2 linked regions of the Mucilaginibacter paludis DSM 18603 genome follow. The protein of the gene in region 2 interacts with the protein of the main gene of each other region in a pairwise test. Links are inferred from orthologs where the notes say so. Each region holds a gene or a part of one and is shown on either strand. Other genes may lie near its edges. The genes, in order: leuS and ligA.

Region 1 (9,482 bases), 510 kb from region 2 along the record:
TAAAAAAATTAACTTAAGTTAGCTTAGTACGCGAAGAACACCCGCAGATGCCCGCCGCACATGCTTCGAGGGGCCTCAGCATGACACCTCTTTTTTTTGATCCAGAAGTCCAACACTTTCTTAACCCTTTGGTGCGTGAAAGCTGTCATCCTGATACTTCGTCAAGGTCAGTAGGTAAGCACGTGCGGCATGGCCATGTACGCCATATCTATTGAAAAACACCATAAATGTCAAAAGTCTTTGGCTCTAAACCCGCACGGATTAGAACTAAAGACTTTTGGCGCATTACTCTCTAAAACTATTGAAATCTAAATCTTTCAACTCATAACCTCAAGCCTCCCGGCTCAAGACTGTAAAAAGACTAATTCCTGTTATTTGATTCAGTTTCCTTCAGGTCATCGTTGTTAACACCTTTCTTTTTCTTTTGAGTAGGATCGTTTGGATCAGCAAAACTTACCTTACCGAAGCTATAGCTAAATGTTAAACCGAACGAGCGGAAAGGGAACACTACGTGGCTGCTTTGTACCAAATGGCTGCTTGCAATATCGGTATTGAAGGTTTTATTCTCGGTAAACGGATCGTAACTATTGATACCAATGCTTGCTTTTTTATCCATGAATTGCTTTTTAACGCCTATTATCCATAAGTTGAACGATTGACCCGGCCCCTGTATGGTGCGGCGGGGCGAGTTGAGTATTAAGATACTTTCGGCCTGGAAACCGTTTGTAAGGCTCACCGAGCCCATTAGGAAGGCATTATACTGAATATACGTACCGTTTTGCGATTGATCTGCAGTAAAGCTGCCCGTAGGGTCTGGCTTGTAGGTATAAGCGTTAATATTGCCACGGACGGTTAATATTTTAATGGGATTTATTGAGCCGAAAAAGCTTGCGCCCCACGAGTTATTAGTACCAATGTTGCGGTAGGTGGTTAAAGTATTATGCAGGTAAGTTAACGGAGTTGTATTAAGTATAACGTTATAATCAACGTTGCCCTGCGAAATACTTTCGATTAGGTTATTGGTATTTTTATAATATACCGAAGCGTTGATCATGGACGACTTAATAAACGTGGTATAGGTGAACTCTACCAGTTTGGTTACCTCTGGGCTCAATTGAGGGTTGCCTTGCGAGTAAGACTGCCTGCTGGTGGTGTTAACAAAAGGGTTTAAATATTGCAGACTCGGCCTTTGGATCCGTTTGGTGAACGTTAATTTAAGTGTTTGATCCTTAATGGTTTTTGTGAAGGCTACCGTTGGGATATAGGTGTTGTAATTTTGTGTAAACGGCTGTAAACTAACGGTAGTGTTTTGCGGATCGCCGTTGATCTGCGTATTTTCAAGACGGCTGCCCAATTGTAAGGCATAATTTTTTGGCAGCGTAAATGTGCCTACCACATAACCGGCATAAACATTCTGGCCGTAATTATAATTGTTGGATGTACGTGCATTGTAAACAAAATTATTAGGGTTATCTGTGTTTATATTGTTTGATACGCCATCATAATTATCAAACTCACTCTCGATGCGGCGGATAATGGTTTTGCCACCCGCTTCCAGTTTAAACTTATCGTTAACCGGCAGGGTATAATCGGCCTGTAAGGTATACTCGTTATTACTGCCCTTATTATAGGATTGCAAATCAGGTTGTGCTACAATAGAGTACAAGGACAATGAATTATAATCAGTGGTGCCATGGCTCCATTGGCCGGCAATATCAATCTGGTGACCTTCTTTTTTAAACTTGTGCACATAATCATTATTCCAGTCGAAGTTGCTGGAGGTGGTTTTTCCATTGCTCAATCCGAGGTAGTTTTGGTTTACATTCGGGCTGGTATAAAAGTTACTTGATGTTCCGTCATTTGTAAAGCCAAACTTCATTACGGCTATAGACGAGGTAAAGCTGTTAAAGTTATTAAAATCGTAACTAACCGAGCCGGAACCACGGCCGCTATAACGGCCTATTTTACTGGTGGCATCCGAGCCGGAGTTTACGTTGCTGGTATCAATGTAAGTGCGTTGGGTTATTAAACTGGTTTGGGGCCAGGTAAAGTTGCCACCAAAATTAGCGGTAATGCTTAAGCGGTTTTGGTTGATGTTAAAGTTCAAATTTCCATTGTTTTGGCGGGTACCAATACCACCGCTTACAGATGCGCTTACGCCAGACATGTTACTTTTTTTGGTGATGATGTTCAGAATACCGGCTGAACCTTCGGCATCATATTTGGCCGATGGAGAGGTAATTACCTCTACGCTTTTAATCTGATCGGCAGGGATGGCTTTCAACACATCCGCCACGTTGTTTGACATGGCTCCCGATGGTTTGCCATTAATCAGGATCTTCACATTCTGATCACCACGTAACGATACGTTTCCATTAATATCAACCGATACCATCGGTACCTTTTGCAAAACATCTGTGGCGTTACCCGAGTTGATAATTTCTTTTTCAGCATTATAAACCAGTTTGTCAATCTTAGTTTCGATCACGTTGGACTGGCCGGTAATTTGCACTGCTTTTAAGGCTTTGCCCGATGGCGCTATAAAAACGGTGCCCATATTGAAATCGGGCTTCTCGGGCGTGGTTACTACCGGGTCGATAGTTTTGTTAGGATAGCCAATAAAGGATACCACAATTTTCCATTTCCCGTTTTTAACTTCGTTTAATTTGAAACTGCCTTTTTCGTCGGTTAAAACACCGTTAAGAGGAGCCCTGCCACCGCTGCGGTAAATAGAAACGGTAGCGTAATCCAACGGTTTCCTCGTGATGGAATCGATAACAATTCCGGATATTTTACCAACCACACCCGTAGTTCCACCTCCCAATTGGGCTTTAACAGCGGTAGTGATCAGCAATATAATTATAAGGGTAAAAAGTTTTTTCATTTTTATATTTTGATTATTAGAGGCAAAAATAATTTAATTGTTACAGCTTGCTCAACAAAATATTGTCACAATAGCATTGATGAACCGGTATTTTTAACAGGATGTTAATCTTAAGCCCATGCTAAAGCGCAAGAGGTAAGCCTTAGCTAATCTATTGCGCTTTTAATTGATATTATAAAATACCCTTGCGTAAATATTTGCTGAGTGTTATACGGTGGCAACATTTATAAACAAAAAATGCCCGCATTGCAGGCATTTTTGATTAAGGTTTCTCTGCCGGTTTAGATTACGATATTGACAATGCGGCCTTTTACAACAATTACCTTTTTGGGCGTTTTACCCTCCAGGTATTTTTGAATATCGGCATTGCCCAATACCATGGCTTCCACTTCGGTATTTTCCAAACTAAGTGGTACGTTTAAATTCATACGGGTTTTTCCGTTGATAGAGATTGGATAAGCAAACTCGTTCTCAATTAAATAAGCCGCGTTAAATTTAGGGTAAGGAGCATACGATAAAGTACCGGGGGCATTACCAAGCAACGTCCATAACTCCTCGCAGATATGCGGCGCATAGGGCGAGAGGATGATCACCATGTCTTGCAAAATAGAGCGCTTGTTGCATTTAAGGTCGGTTAACTCATTAACGGCAATCATAAAGCTGGATACCGAAGTATTGAACGAGAAACGGTCTATATCTTCTTCAACCTTGCGGATGATTTTGTGTAAAGATTTTAACTCCGCTTTAGTAGGTGCCTCATCTGATACCTTAAAATCCCAGGAATCGGTATGGAACAAGCGCCAAAATTTACGCAGGAATTTAAATACGCCTTCAATACCGTTGGTGTTCCAGGGTTTGCTTTGCTCTAACGGGCCCAAAAACATTTCGTACATGCGTAGCGTATCGGCACCGTAACGAGTTGCAATGTCGTCGGGATTTACAACGTTATAATAACGTTTAGACATTTTCTCAACTTCAACACCACAGATATATTTACCATTTTCCAGAATGAAGTCTGCATTTTCAAATTCAGGACGCCATTGTTTAAATTTCTCGATATTTAATATATCGTTCTCTACAATATTAACATCAACATGGATTGATGATGTATTGTACTGATCTTTTAAGCCAAAAGAAACAAATGTATTAGTGCCGCGGCCGTCATTATCTATCAGGCGGTAAACAAAATTGCTGCGCCCCTGTATCATCCCCTGGTTAATCAGCTTTTTAAAGGGTTCTTCTTCAATCACCAAACCAATATCCTTTAAAAACTTATTCCAAAAGCGGCTATACAATAAGTGTCCGGTAGCGTGTTCGCTTCCGCCGATGTACAAATCAACATCTTTCCAGTAGGCAATCGCTTCTTTTGAGGCAAACTCATTGGGGTTTTGCGCGTCCATATAGCGGTACCAGTACCAGCTTGAGCCGGCCCAGCCAGGCATTGTGCTTAATTCGTACTCGTAAGCAAATCCAGCCCCAGGGGCTGCTTTGGGTTTGTATTTCCAATCCTCGGCTCTTGCCAAAGGTGGTTCGCCGCTTTCTGTGGGCAGGTATTTATCAACTTCGGGTAGTATCAAAGGCAATTCGCTTTCTTCGATCAGATACGGCAGGCCATCCTTAAAATAAACCGGAACAGGCTCGCCCCAGTAACGCTGGCGACCAAAAATGGCATCGCGCTGGCGGTAATTGATTTTGGCGCTGCCCATGCCTATTTCTTCCAGTTTGGCAATAACGGCAGTGGTGGCTTCTTTGCACTCCAGGCCGTTGATAAAATCCGAATTAATATATTTACCTTCCTTGGTAGGGTCGGCTTCGGTTTCAATGTTTTGGGAATCCAGTATCGGGATGATCGGCAAGTTAAAATGCTTCGCAAACAGGTAGTCCCGCTGATCTCCTGAAGGTACGGCCATCACCGCGCCGGTACCGTAGCCAGCCAGCACATAATCGGCTATCCAAATCTGGATCTTGTTTCCGTTTAAGGGGTTAACCACGTAGCTTCCGGTAAAAGCACCCGAAATGGTTTTGGTATCTGCCATACGGTCCAGTTCCGATTTCTTTTTGGTTTGTGCTATACAGGCATCAATTGCGGCCTTATGCTCGGGCGTGGTCAATGCCTGAACCAATTCGTGCTCAGGGGCTATCACTAATAGGGTAACACCAAAAATGGTATCCACACGGGTGGTGAAAACTTCAATAAAAGAAGCCTCACCTAAATCCTCTCCAAAGGAGAGGACTTCAGAATCTTGCTTTTCGTCAATTTTTCTGTCGGCCTGCTTATCAAGCTTAGTTTTTATGGCCTTGACAACGTCTTCCGGATTGCTTAAAACTTCATTATTGCTAAAACGAATAACGTCAAATCCCCAATCATTCAAAACTTTTGTCCTAAGTTCATCTTGTTCTTGAGTTTCGATATGGTATCCACCATCAACTTCGATAACCAAGCCCTTGCCTAAACAAACAAAATCAGCAATATAACCATCAATAGGGTGCTGTCTTCTAATTTTGTAACCAGATTGATTGTTCCTGAGTAACTGCCACAGAATATTTTCAGCTTCTGTTAAGTTTTGGCGATTGGAGCGCGAGTTAGCTTTTAATATCTCCCACAAATTTTTATCAGCAGTTTCATAACCGAAGCTGCTTGTTTTTGGGGCTATTTCTTTTGAAGTTTTTTCAACTCCCTCTCCTTTGGAGAGGGCCGGGGTGAGGCGGAATTTCACCATTGCGCCAACGCTTTTGCCAATCCAGTTGCGTTGCATCTCTTTTAAGGGCTCGGGCCAGTCAATATGGTCGAGTCCCTGCAAAAGGCGCTCGGCATAAGCAGTAATGCGCATGCTCCACTGCATCATTTTCTTTTGCTCAACAGGGTAGCCTCCGCGTTCTGAGAATCCGTCCTTCACCTCATCGTTGGCTAAAACAGTACCCAAGGCGGCGCACCAGTTAACGGTACTTTCGCGCAGGTAGGTTAAGCGGTATTTTAACAATTCGGTTTGCTGCTCATTGTGGCCCATGGCTTTCCATTCGTCGGCGCTAAAGGTAGCAGTATCATCGTCGCTTACCGCTTTGATACCTTTTGAACCGGCGGTTTCAAAATGTTGTATCAATACATCGATTGATTCAGCTTTATCAGCCTCCTTATTATACCAGCTGTTAAACAACTGCATAAAAATCCATTGGGTCCATTTATAATAGTCGGGCGAACTGGTGCGCACCTCGCGGCTCCAGTCGAACGAGAAACCGATCTGGTCCAGCTGGCGGCGGTAGGTAGCAATATTATCTTCGGTAGTAATGGCAGGGTGCTGCCCGGTTTGTATGGCGTATTGCTCGGCGGGTAAACCAAACGAATCGTACCCCATAGGGTGCAATACGTTAAAACCCTTTAAGCGTTTGTAGCGTGCAAAAATATCGGAAGCGATATAACCAAGCGGATGCCCCACATGTAAACCTGCCCCTGAGGGGTAAGGGAACATATCAAGAACATAGTACTTAGGTTTGGTTGACTGGCTATCAGCCTTAAACGTTTGATTGGCCGCCCAAAACGACTGCCATTTTTTCTCGATGTCTTTAAATTGATAATCCATTTCGCTTTTTTCCGAATGAAGTGCGAAAATAGTAAACTTTGTGTAATTAGGTAGGGGTTTAGTTGCGGGTTATTGAGTTAATAGTTATTATGTTATTGGGTTAATCGTTATTGAGTTATTGGTTACTGGGTTAATCGTTATTGGGTTGTTAGTTACTGGCAACTGGAATAGTGTGATTACAATAGATTCAATAACTGAGTAACATAATAACTCAATGACCCATCAACCAATAACTACTTCTTCACCGGGTTAACAGGTTGCTCTTCGTTCTCGTGCTTTTGGGCAACATTGTCGTTTTTACGCTCATCGGCGTGATATTCTTTGTCGGATTTTTTAACAACACTTTTATGCCCGTTATCTACGGGGCGTTTGGTTGGGGTATCTGCCGGTGATGGTTTGTCTTTGGAGTTGGCGCTTTTCATGGTCGATTGTTTGGTACATTTAGTTAACCATTCAACTAAAAAATAGTTTGATTGCAGGTTATATATCATATTGTTTAGCCTTGCGATGGTATGAATTTGTGCATTGTATTTAAAGGTGGGTAATTTTCAATAATGCAAATACATCGTAAAAAGCACGAACGATAAATCTGGTTTTGTGGAAACAACAAATTAAATTAGCGGCATGAAAATCATCATCATGTTAACGAGCCTGTTGATACTCGTTACAGCCTGTAACAGCAACCAGCCAGTCTCAAAAGCCGATACCCTGTCTGCAAAAAAAGTAAACGGTATCCAATACACCTGCCCCATGCATCCTGCGGTAGTGAGCAGCAAACCTGGTACCTGCCCCAAATGCGGTATGGAGTTGGTTGAAAAAGACGACAGTAAATGAAAATTATATTTGGGAATTGTTCTTTATGATGATGTCTTCTTAAATATTTGATTATCAGCGTATATATTTTGCTTCGATAATCAGTGTTCTTAACTTAGAGCATCGTCCCGCTCAATCGCCGCGGGAAGGGGCTTGTCACTTTTTGTCTTGATACAAAAAGTAACCAAAAACCGACCGTAGGGAGCTCATGAACACCTTAAAAAACAAATAAGAGGTGAATAAAATCAAGACTGCCCGATCCTTCCACCCGCAAGCCAAACCCGGCCCGGCGTGTAGTCAGGCCTTTGCGCACTTTCTTTCTGCACCTGACAATCTACAATGTTCAAAAGTTATCCGTATTTTTGCCCGTTGTCCGGGTCCATTACTTATAATGAAGCTTTAGTTACTTTTTGCTCGATTTAGCTAAAGGGTTAAATTCGAGCGCAAGTTTAACCCAATAATTTAGCTCCTGGGGGCTGCTCAGAAACTCATCTATCACAAATACATAACCCTTCATGCCCCTGCCTTCGCGGGCCATAGGTACAACACCTTCTTTTTCGAGGGCATCTTCAAAGATGGCAGGGTTAAGGCGTACCAGCATCCGGTCTTTATTAACACCCACACAAATTTTATCGTCCACCAGGAAACACAATCCCCCAAACATTTTTTTTTCTTCCACGCGTTCTTCTCCCGAATCGGCTATGATTTCGCGAACGCGGTTGGCAAGGGTTTCGTTATAGGCCATGCTGCTCAATTTATTTTCTAAACTTCTTTAATCTTCTCGCGCGCCTTTTTTCGTCCGGGTCCGGTTTACTTTCCATCTGGCTTAACTGGTTAATGTATTCTTCCGGTAATTGCTGCCAGCGGGCAAACGTGACCAGCTTTTCCTGGTACCAGTCATAAGGTAATAAATAATTGCTTACGGCATGCGGCCTGGAAATAAAAACATAAGCTTCATAAGTTTTACCATCAGCGCCGGTACAATTCAGCGGAACAAGTTCCAGGTGCTCAGCCCAGTCCTGGTTTGGGTTAAAAACCCTCAAGCGGTCCTCTTCACTTAATTCTATCAGTATTCCCCAAACGGCAGCATTTGGGGGGCAACACGGGCTACATTGGCTTTTGCCGAATCATCAGCGCCGATCTTGTTAAAAACAAATTCGTATCCGGGTAAACAGGCTACCCCCCAGGTTTTTTGCCGACGGAATATGAGTGGCAAAATCCTCAAAGTACATGTTGGATGCGTATGCAAATAGTATCATGATTGCCGATCTTTTAAATAAAAATAAGAATTATGACGAAAAAATGCACTAAGCAAATTATGTTATCCGAATGTTCAAAGATAGCCAGGTAAGTAAAGATGCTTGACCACTGATTTATGCCTTTAGCGGTTAAAATGAATTGGCCACCACAAGGCCTGTACGGTACGGTAAGATGAATGTTTAATTTATGCTGACGACTCACAAATAGTGAATCATCAGCATTGAAATATCCGGTCGGTAAGTGATTTGTTAATTTGCTTATCCAAACAAGGTACTGCTCAAATACCGGTCGCCACGGTCGCAGGCGATGAACACGATGATGCCCGATTCCAGTTCGCTGGCTAACTGTATAGCCGCAGAGCACGCGCCACCGCTGCTCATGCCAGCAAATACACCTTCGGTTCTGGCTAATTTGCGGGCCATTTGTGTGGCATCTTCTTCCGAAATATCCATCACGCGGTCAACCCGCGAAGCGTCAAATATTTTAGGCAGATAGGCCTCTGGCCAACGGCGTATGCCGGGAATAGACGAGCCTTCAATGGGTTGGCAACCTACAATCTGGATATCGTTATTTTTTTCCTTTAAAAACCGCGAGCAGCCCATAATGGTTCCGGTGGTGCCCATGGCACTCACAAAATGAGTAATGTGGCCTTCGGTATCGCGCCACATTTCGGGGCCGGTGGTTTTGTAGTGGGCCATATAATTATCCGAATTGGCAAATTGATTCAGCAAAAAGAACTCGCCTGTGGCACCTTTTTCTTCCGCATAATCGCGGCAGCGCTCAATGCCATCCAACAGGGTAACCTTGGCTCCAAAAGCTTCCATAGTGAGCGTGCGCTCACGGGTGGAGTTATCGGGCATTACCAATTCAATTTCCAGGTCAAACAGGCGGGCTATCATGGCTAAGGCTATGCCGGTGTTGCCGCTGGTAGCTTCAATCAGTTTCAT
Region 2 (8,543 bases):
TACTGCCTCGAGGCCACCAAAGTCTACTGCTCCGTCTGGATGAAAGGGAGTTGCCATTGCAACTCCGGTTCCGTGAAATTTGTTCATTTTAATTTATAAGGGCGCTAAGATAATAACTTGACCACTGATTTTAGGATGATTTTTTTGATTTCACTGATTTCTTAGAATTTTAATTTTATAGTCGCAAAAGGACCACTGATTTTTAGGATGATTTTTTTGATTTCACTGATTTCTTAGAATTTTAATTTTATAGTCGCAAAAGGACCACTGATTTTTAGGGTGATTTTTTTGATTTTCCTGATTTCTTAGAATTTTAATTTTATAGTCGCAAAAGGACCACTGATTTTTAGGATGATTTTTTTGATTTTCCTGATTTCTTTGTTTAAATTTTTATACCTCATCGTAAAGCCAGCATATTCAAAATCCAATCATCATCATTAATCCAGTTCAATATAATCAGTGTAATCAAAAAAATCATCCTAAAAATCAGCGGTCTAAATCAGTGGTCAGCATAGTTAACAATTCATCATCACTAATAATCGGTATGTTCAGCTTATTGGCTTTTTCCAGTTTAGCTGGCCCCATGTTATCACCTGCAACCAGGTAATTCAACTTAGCCGATATGCTGCTTAATATCTTACCGCCATTCTGTTCAATGATATCCTTCAGCTCATCACGCGAATATTTTTCAAATACACCCGAAATAATAAAGGTTTTGCCGCTTAATTTATCGCTGGCAAGCACCAGCTCTTTCTCGTTACTTACAAATTGCAGACCCTGCGCCTTTAGTTTTTCAACCTGTTGCACGTGCTCCGGGCTACTCCAGTAGTCAACAAGACTCTCGGCAATGCGGGTGCCTATTTCGTCAACGGTGGTAAGCTCTTCAATATTGGCTTTCATCAGGTTGTCGATGTTTTTAAAATAGGCAACCAGCTTGCGGGCTACCGTTTCGCCAACATAACGGATGCCCATACCAAACAGTACCTTTTCAAAAGGCATCTGCTTTGATTTTTCGATGCCCTCCATCATGTTATTGATGGATTTTTCTCCAAACCGGCCCAGTTGCTTCAACTCGTCGCTACGCAGGTGCAGGTCGTAAATATCACTAATGTGGCGTAAAAAGCCTTTTTGGTACAAGGTTTCGATAGTTTCATCGCCCAGGCCATCAATATTCATGGCTTTGCGACCTATAAAGTGCTGCATTTTGCCAACAATTTGCGGTGGGCAACCTTCGTCGTTAGGGCAGTAGTGGTTAGCCTCACCTTCCTGGCGTACCAACTCGGTCCCGCATTCGGGGCAGTGGGTAATATAGGCGATAGGCGCGGCATCCGGTTTGCGTTTAAGCGGGTTCACACTGATAATCTTCGGTATAATCTCGCCTCCCTTTTCTACAAAAACGCTGTCGCCTTCATGCAGGTCGAGCCTTAAAATTTCGTTGGCGTTGTGTAGCGATGCACGTTTAACGGTAGTGCCTGCCAGCACAACAGGTTTTAAATTGGCTACCGGCGTAACAGAACCGGTGCGGCCAACCTGGTAGCTTACACTCTCCAGCACCGTTTCGGCCTGCTGTGCTTTGTATTTATAGGCAATGGCCCAGCGCGGCGATTTGGCCGTAAAACCCAGTTCCTGTTGCTGCGCGTAACTGTTTACTTTGAGTACAATGCCGTCAATATCATAGCTCAGGTCAAACCTTTTCTCATTCCAACTGGCTATAAACTCAAACACTTCATCTATGTTTTTGCAAAGTTTGGTATGCTCACATACATGGAAGCCCCAACTTTTAACAGCCATAATGCTATCCCAGTGCGTTTTAAAAACAGGCTTGTCTGTATATAAAAAATACAGAAAGCAATCCAGCGGGCGGCGCGCTACTTCCCTCGAGTCCTGTAGTTTAATGGTGCCCGAGGCAAAGTTACGCGGATTGGCGTAGGGCATTTCGTTTTGTTCAATGCGTTCGTTGTTGAGGCGGTCGAAGGCTTTACGGTGCATAAAAACTTCGCCACGGATCTCAAAATGATCCGGGTAATTGCCCTCGTCCAGTTTTTTGGGTATGGTGTGGATGGTTTTTACATTGGCGGTAACATCATCACCCTGTATCCCATCGCCACGGGTAACAGCGCGTATTAGCTTACCCTGCTCGTAGGTAAGGCTCATAGATAAGCCATCGAACTTCAATTCGCACACATATTCAAAGTCGTCGCCAATAGCTTTGCGCACGCGCTGGTCAAAATCCTGCAGTTCTTGTTCGCTGTAGGTATTGCCTAACGACATCATGGGCCATTTGTGCCTAACGGTTTCAAACTCCTTGGTAATTTCGCCGCCTACCTGCTGCGTTGGCGAGTCGGGTTCGGCAAATTCTGGAAATTGTTTTTCGAGTGCTGCCAGTTCTTCCAGCTTTTTGTCGAAATCAAAGTCGGATATGGTGGGCATAGCCAGCACATAATAATTATAGTTGTGCTGTTTTAGTTCGGCGGATAAAGTATGTATTTTGTTTTTAGCTTCTGTTGGCGACATGAAACGAAGATAAGGAATTGGTATATTTTGCAATGTTTATTTATAAAATTCAACAATTTAATCCTTGTTTTGATGCTCATCAGGATGAATGTTCGGAACATAAAAAGATAAAATATTAATTTGGTACCGGCAATCGCAATCAATCAATAGTACAATGGCCTACCAATTAGTAACCCAATAACCAATAATTAAAAAAACAATAAACTATCCGTGAAATTCAAAGTCATAACAATACAATAACCTAAAATTAAATCTTATCTACTTATGAAAGCGCTAATTAAATGTAACCTGTTAACCATACTAATGCTGGTGTTGGGTTTTACATCTTTTGCCCAGTTGCATTACAATATCGACCTGAGAGTTTCCGATCATAAAGCAAAAATCAGTTCTGTTGAGTTTGCCTGCGGCGATGTTGGTATTTGCCTGGATCCTGATGGAGATATAAGCCTTAATCTGCCGCAAGAAGGCGGATACGAATATTTTACGCGTGCCGATGGGGAATACAAACAAGGTAAACTTAAAAGGATAGGCAATACAAATTTTGACTATTACGATGTTTTTGCTGGCGAAGATAAACGCGGAAAACTGAAATCGATAGGGGATGTGGCTATTAACTATTACGACCGGTTAGATGGCTTTGATAATATTGGCAGGGCCAAATCAATAGGGAAATTTTTTTTGCGCTATTATGACAGGTTTGACGGCCAGCAAACCCTGCTGGGGCAGCTAAAAGCGATAGGCGATGCAAACGTTAGCTACTACACCCAGTTTGATGGCTTTGATAATATCGGCAAACTTAAAAGCATTGGCAACACCATTATTACTTATTACACCCGTTTTGATTTCGGCGAAGATTTGGGTAGAATAAAAAGTGTTACCGGCATCACCCCTCATGTACGTATAAGGAGGGCGTCGTAAGGGCAGCAGATGAATACGGAAATACCTGTATTTGGTAGATGGTGAATGATGTTTTTGTATTGATATTTTATTGCGAATATTAAAATATCAATACCTTTAATAAAAAAAGTCAACCATGAAAACCAAATTACTATTATTATGCCTTATGCTGCCTGCGGCTGCGTTTTGCCAATCTATCACCTCGCCAATGGTAGCCAGCTCAGATGATCATACAACTACCATAACTAAGGTAGAGGTTACTGGCCAAAACACGGTGGTATCGTTTAAACATATATGCTATAAAAAAGGTAGCTGGGTGCAGCTAAATAAAAGTATGTATTTGCAGGATGCCAATGGCGAGGAACGGTATAACTACGTACGCTCGGAAGGTATGCCATTGCGCCCTGCAAAGTTTACCGCTACAGCAGATAACCAGGAAGTAGATTTTAAGGTTTATTTTGAGAAGCTGAAACCCGGTACTAAGGAGATCAATGTGATTGAAAGGGCTCGGTCGTTGGCCGAATTAAGCGACGGTATAACCTATTTTAACTATTATAAGGTGAACTTATACAAATCCAAACCAGAAACAGCAATTGAGGAGCGTGTTGTGGTAAGGGATGTAACGTTGATGCCGCCGCCGCGGGTGGATGATGCTGTGACAGTTGATACAGCATATTCTGTTGGTACTAATTTTTCATCGGGGATTTTTAAGGGCGATATGACTAATCTGGGCCCCATCATGAGCGGTATGTATACCAGCTTGCTTAATGCTCAATTGAAGATTTACAGCGATCCGGCTATAACAGATCAATTGGCCAGGATTACTAAAAATTATTATGATGCGTTGATTAAGGCTGGTTTTTCAATGGATGCCGCGTTAAAGATCATCACTTCGAAACAGTTGGTTTCGATGGACGGAATAGCTAAGTGATTAGTTTTATAACCAGGGGCCGAAGCCCTGTTCTATTGGTATTGAGCCTTTCTGCATTAACACAACAAATAGTATGATTGCTGCTTATACAAGGGGAGGCAAACAAATATTAGGATAATTGCTTATAGTGTATATAACCATAAACGATGAAAACACTTGCCATTGGATTGATAGCTTTAGGAGCAGTAATGCTGATCTGGACAGGATTTACCTATACCAAAAAAGAAAAGGTAATTGATGCCGGGCCTATACAGGTTTCGGCCGACCGCCAAAAGACTGTTAACTGGCCGCCCTATGCCGGAGGTATTTTGGTTGTAGCAGGAGTTGTGTTGCTACTTAATGCCAAGAAGGCAGGATAAATTGCTAATAATGAAGATAACACGGCCTCGTGGGCTCTTGAGTACAAATACCAGTAAAAAAAAAGGAGAGCCAAACGGCTCTCCTTTTTTTTACTCTTCGTCGTCGGTGCCTTCACCGGCGATAAATTATGCGGCAAATACTTCTTTAATTCTGTCGGCAGCTTCTTTCAGCAAGATGGCTGATTTTACTTGCAGGCCAGATTCGTCGATTAGCTTTTTAGCTTCCTCAGCATTGGTACCTTGTAAACGAACAATGATTGGAACAGGGATGTTGCCAATTTCGTTATAGGCGTCAATAACACCCTGTGCTACGCGATCACAACGAACAATACCACCAAAGATATTGATCAGGATAGCCTTAACGTTAGGGTCTTTCAAAATGATGTTAAAAGCTGCTTTAACTGTTTGGGCATTAGCGGTACCGCCAACGTCTAAAAAGTTAGCAGGCTCGCCACCGGCAATTTTAATAATATCCATGGTAGCCATAGCTAAACCGGCACCATTCACCATACAACCTACGTTACCATCTAATTTAACATAGTTCAGGTTTGAGCGGCTTGCTTCAACTTCCATCGGGTCTTCTTCGGCTGTATCGCGTAAAGCGGCAAAGTCCGGATGACGGTATAAAGCGTTATCGTCTAAATTTACTTTAGCATCAACCGCTAATATTTTATTATCAGATGTTTTTAAAACAGGGTTGATCTCAAACATAGCCGAATCGGTAGCGTCGTAAGCTTTATATAAAGCGGCTACAAATTTTACCATATCCTTAAAAGCATCGCCCGATAAACCTAAGTTAAAAGCAATTTTACGAGCCTGGAAAGCTTGTAAGCCAACTTTAGGGTCAATTTCTTCTTTAAATATCAAATGTGGAGTATGCTCAGCAACTTCCTCAATATCCATACCGCCTTCGGTTGAATACATGATGATGTTACGGCCAGCGGCACGGTCAAGCAATACGCTCATGTAAAACTCTTTGGTTTCGGTAGCGCCCGGATAGTAAACATCCTGTGCAACTAAAACTTTGCTAACCAATTTACCTTCAGGCCCGGTTTGCGGGGTTACCAATTGCATGCCGAGTATAGCGCCTGCTTTTTCTTTAACCTCGTCAATATTACGGGCTAACTTAACGCCACCACCTTTACCACGGCCACCGGCATGTATTTGAGCTTTAACAACTACCCAGTCAGACCCAAAGTCTTCCTTTAATTTTTTAGCAGCCTCAACAGCTTGTTCAACATTATCGGCAACAATGCCTTCCTGAATTCTTACACCAAAACTTTTTAGTATAGCTTTACCCTGGTATTCGTGAATATTCATTTTTTGAAATATTTTGCGGTAAAGCTATTAATTTCAGTTGTTACAATAAAGCCATAATGGTTTTTTTTAAATAAATAAGTGAGATTGATCAATTTACGCGAGCATGTTAATTATAACGGCATACGGCAGCAATGTTAGGCTTGTATAATCCTCAATAATCTAATCGGCGTAACCAAAAAAACAATATTTTTGTACAATGCTCAAAGCTCAATCCATAAAAAAATCGTACGGTAAATTACAAATACTAAAAGGCGTTGATATTGCCGTTGAGCATGGCGAAATTGTAACTATAGTTGGTGCTTCGGGAGCCGGAAAAAGCTCGTTGCTTAACATTATAGGGACGCTGGATAAACCCGATGACGGCTCTGTTTTAATTAAAGGGCAGGATGTTAACCGTCTGGGCCGCAGTCAGCTCAGTGCTTTCCGTAACAAGGAGATCGGTTTTATTTTCCAGTTTCATCATTTACTGGTAGAGTTTTCGGCCATCGAAAATGTTTGCATTCCGGCCTTTATTGGCGGAACGCCAAAAGCCGCGGCCGAAAAACGCGCTACTGAACTATTGGATATGTTAGGCCTGGCCGATAGGATACATCACAAACCTAACCAGCTATCGGGCGGAGAGCAGCAACGCGTGGCTGTTGCCAGGGCACTGATTAATAATCCAGCTTTAATTTTAGCCGACGAACCTTCCGGCAACCTGGATTCGGCTAACGCGCGCGAGCTGCACCGCTTGTTTATTGATTTGCGCCGGGAGTTTAAACAAACATTTATTATTGTAACACACAATGAAGAGCTGGCCGACCTGTCTGACCGTAAAATACTGATGAAAGACGGTTTAATTGTTGACCATTTATAAGTAACAAACGTGAGCATATTGATTACCGCCGCCAATTCGGCACAGGCTTACCAGTTGAAAAGTATTTTAGCACCAGAAGCCGATATTTTATTGGGCGATTACCTTGAAATTCCGGATCTGCTGGTAAAGAGCGGAAAAATGATACGGACACCTAAGCCCGAAGGAAACGCCTTTATACACGAAATGCTGGCTCTTTGCCTTGATAAAGGGATACATCAACTTTTTGCTTTAAGGCGAGCCGAGCTTTTGCCCCTGGCCGAAGCAAGGCAATTGTTTGCCGAGTTTGATATTACCTTGTATATCCCCGCAAGGGAAATTATTACCGCTGATGTAGCTCGTGGCATTGACGGAAGGATAGTGGTTATTGAAAACGGACGCCTACTTGCGGGCCATATTGAAGATTATGCTGATGATAGTGCTCTGCCTGGTTGGGGCGATATCGGGGTTTTTAAAACAAACAACCAGGAGTATACCCTATTTACTGCCGATTAATGTTGACTTACGCTGATTTAGAACCACGCAAAAAAGCATTGGTACTCGAACTGGATAACGTATTGTATCCGGAAAAGGATTACTTGTTGCAGGTATATTATCTTTTTGCCAGTTTTTTAGAATATAAAGAGTTGTTTGATGCCCGGGTTTTAACCAAACTGATGACTAAAACGCTGGAAGAAGAAGGTGCCACCCACGTATTTAACCGGGTGCAAGAGCGTTTTAATATCAATGAGCAGTACCGGTATAACTTTAACTTGCTGCACCAAACCGCGCGCCTGCCCTTAAAGCTGTTGCTATATCAACAAGCCTTAACTTTATTGCAGGAAGCTGTGGTTGACCGCAAGCAACTGTTTATTTTGACCAATGGTGACCCGCAACAGCAACTCAACAAAATAAGGCAAATGGAATGGCACGGCCTTGAGCAATACCTCACCTGCTATTTTGCCGACGAAATTAAACCAAAACCTGAGCCGGACGCGCTTCATTATATCCTGAAAAAACATAACCTGGAGCGTCGCGATATAGTGATGATGGGGAATAGCGAGGCTGATCAATTATGTGCCGAAGCAAGTGGAGTGGACTTTATAGAGATAGTGCATAAATAGTTTATACCATAGAACTAATATAGTAGCTTTGCGTTAAAATACTTATTGATCAATTGGTTATACAAGTAAGCGCTTATGAAAAAATACCTTTACCTGATTTTGGCTACACTTGCAGCGCTAACCTCGGCATGTAAAAAAAATAACCAGACGGCGAGTATCGACATGGTGAAAGATTCGGTTTACCTGTATGCAAAGGAAGACTATTTATGGTATGATGCTTTGCCTGATTATAACTCCTTTAATCCGCGATCATATATGGGATCAAACGATTTGGCTGCATTGCAGGGCGAGGTTGACGCGATATCGCAATTTAAGATCAACCCGGTTACCAATTATCCTTACGAATATAACAGCAGCAACCGTGGCCACGCTAAGTATTCATTTATAGACCAGGGCGAAACTTCGCAGGTTTTAAGCGGAAACAATGGCGACTTTGGTTTTTACCCGGTTTATACACCGATATCGAGTACGGATTTGCGTGTAAGATATGTAAACCCTGGCTCACCAGCGGCAGCTGCCGGTTTACACCGGGGCGATCTGATTTTGAGCATAGCGAATGTTCCCGG

The links.
Region 1: the proteins of ligA (region 2) and leuS interact in binary tests that used the Escherichia coli proteins (3 or more experiments, as listed by UniProt). The link is inferred for Mucilaginibacter paludis DSM 18603 from one-to-one orthologs.

What each region holds. Positions count from the first base shown.
Region 1 is NZ_CM001403.1:1,269,292-1,278,773, reverse strand. The notes cover bases 2,966-6,801. They hold leuS (leucine--tRNA ligase), read right to left. Parts: upstream 6,463-6,801; coding sequence 3,166-6,462; downstream 2,966-3,165. Other genes in these bases: MUCPA_RS05400 (hypothetical protein), read right to left, coding at 6,696-6,801. Outside these bases: MUCPA_RS05410 (TonB-dependent receptor domain-containing protein), read right to left, coding at 362-2,884; more of MUCPA_RS05400, read right to left, coding at 6,802-6,953; MUCPA_RS05395 (heavy metal-binding domain-containing protein), read left to right, coding at 7,087-7,296; MUCPA_RS05390 (TfoX/Sxy family protein), read right to left, coding at 7,679-8,020; MUCPA_RS05385 (hypothetical protein), read right to left, coding at 8,031-8,318; cysteine synthase CysM, read right to left, coding at 8,793-9,482.
Region 2 is NZ_CM001403.1:1,771,873-1,780,415, reverse strand. The notes cover bases 1-2,897. They hold ligA (NAD-dependent DNA ligase LigA), read right to left. Parts: upstream 2,515-2,897; coding sequence 487-2,514; downstream 1-486. Other genes in these bases: MUCPA_RS07530 (hypothetical protein), read left to right, coding at 2,779-2,897; dapA (4-hydroxy-tetrahydrodipicolinate synthase), read right to left, coding at 1-87. Outside these bases: more of MUCPA_RS07530, read left to right, coding at 2,898-3,432; MUCPA_RS07525 (hypothetical protein), read left to right, coding at 3,548-4,342; MUCPA_RS07520 (hypothetical protein), read left to right, coding at 4,489-4,701; sucC (ADP-forming succinate--CoA ligase subunit beta), read right to left, coding at 4,828-6,021; MUCPA_RS07510 (ABC transporter ATP-binding protein), read left to right, coding at 6,218-6,877; MUCPA_RS07505 (hypothetical protein), read left to right, coding at 6,887-7,369; MUCPA_RS07500 (HAD family hydrolase), read left to right, coding at 7,369-7,977; MUCPA_RS35785 (S41 family peptidase), read left to right, coding at 8,053-8,543. UniProt on the Escherichia coli protein: DNA ligase that catalyzes the formation of phosphodiester linkages between 5'-phosphoryl and 3'-hydroxyl groups in double-stranded DNA using NAD as a coenzyme and as the energy source for the reaction.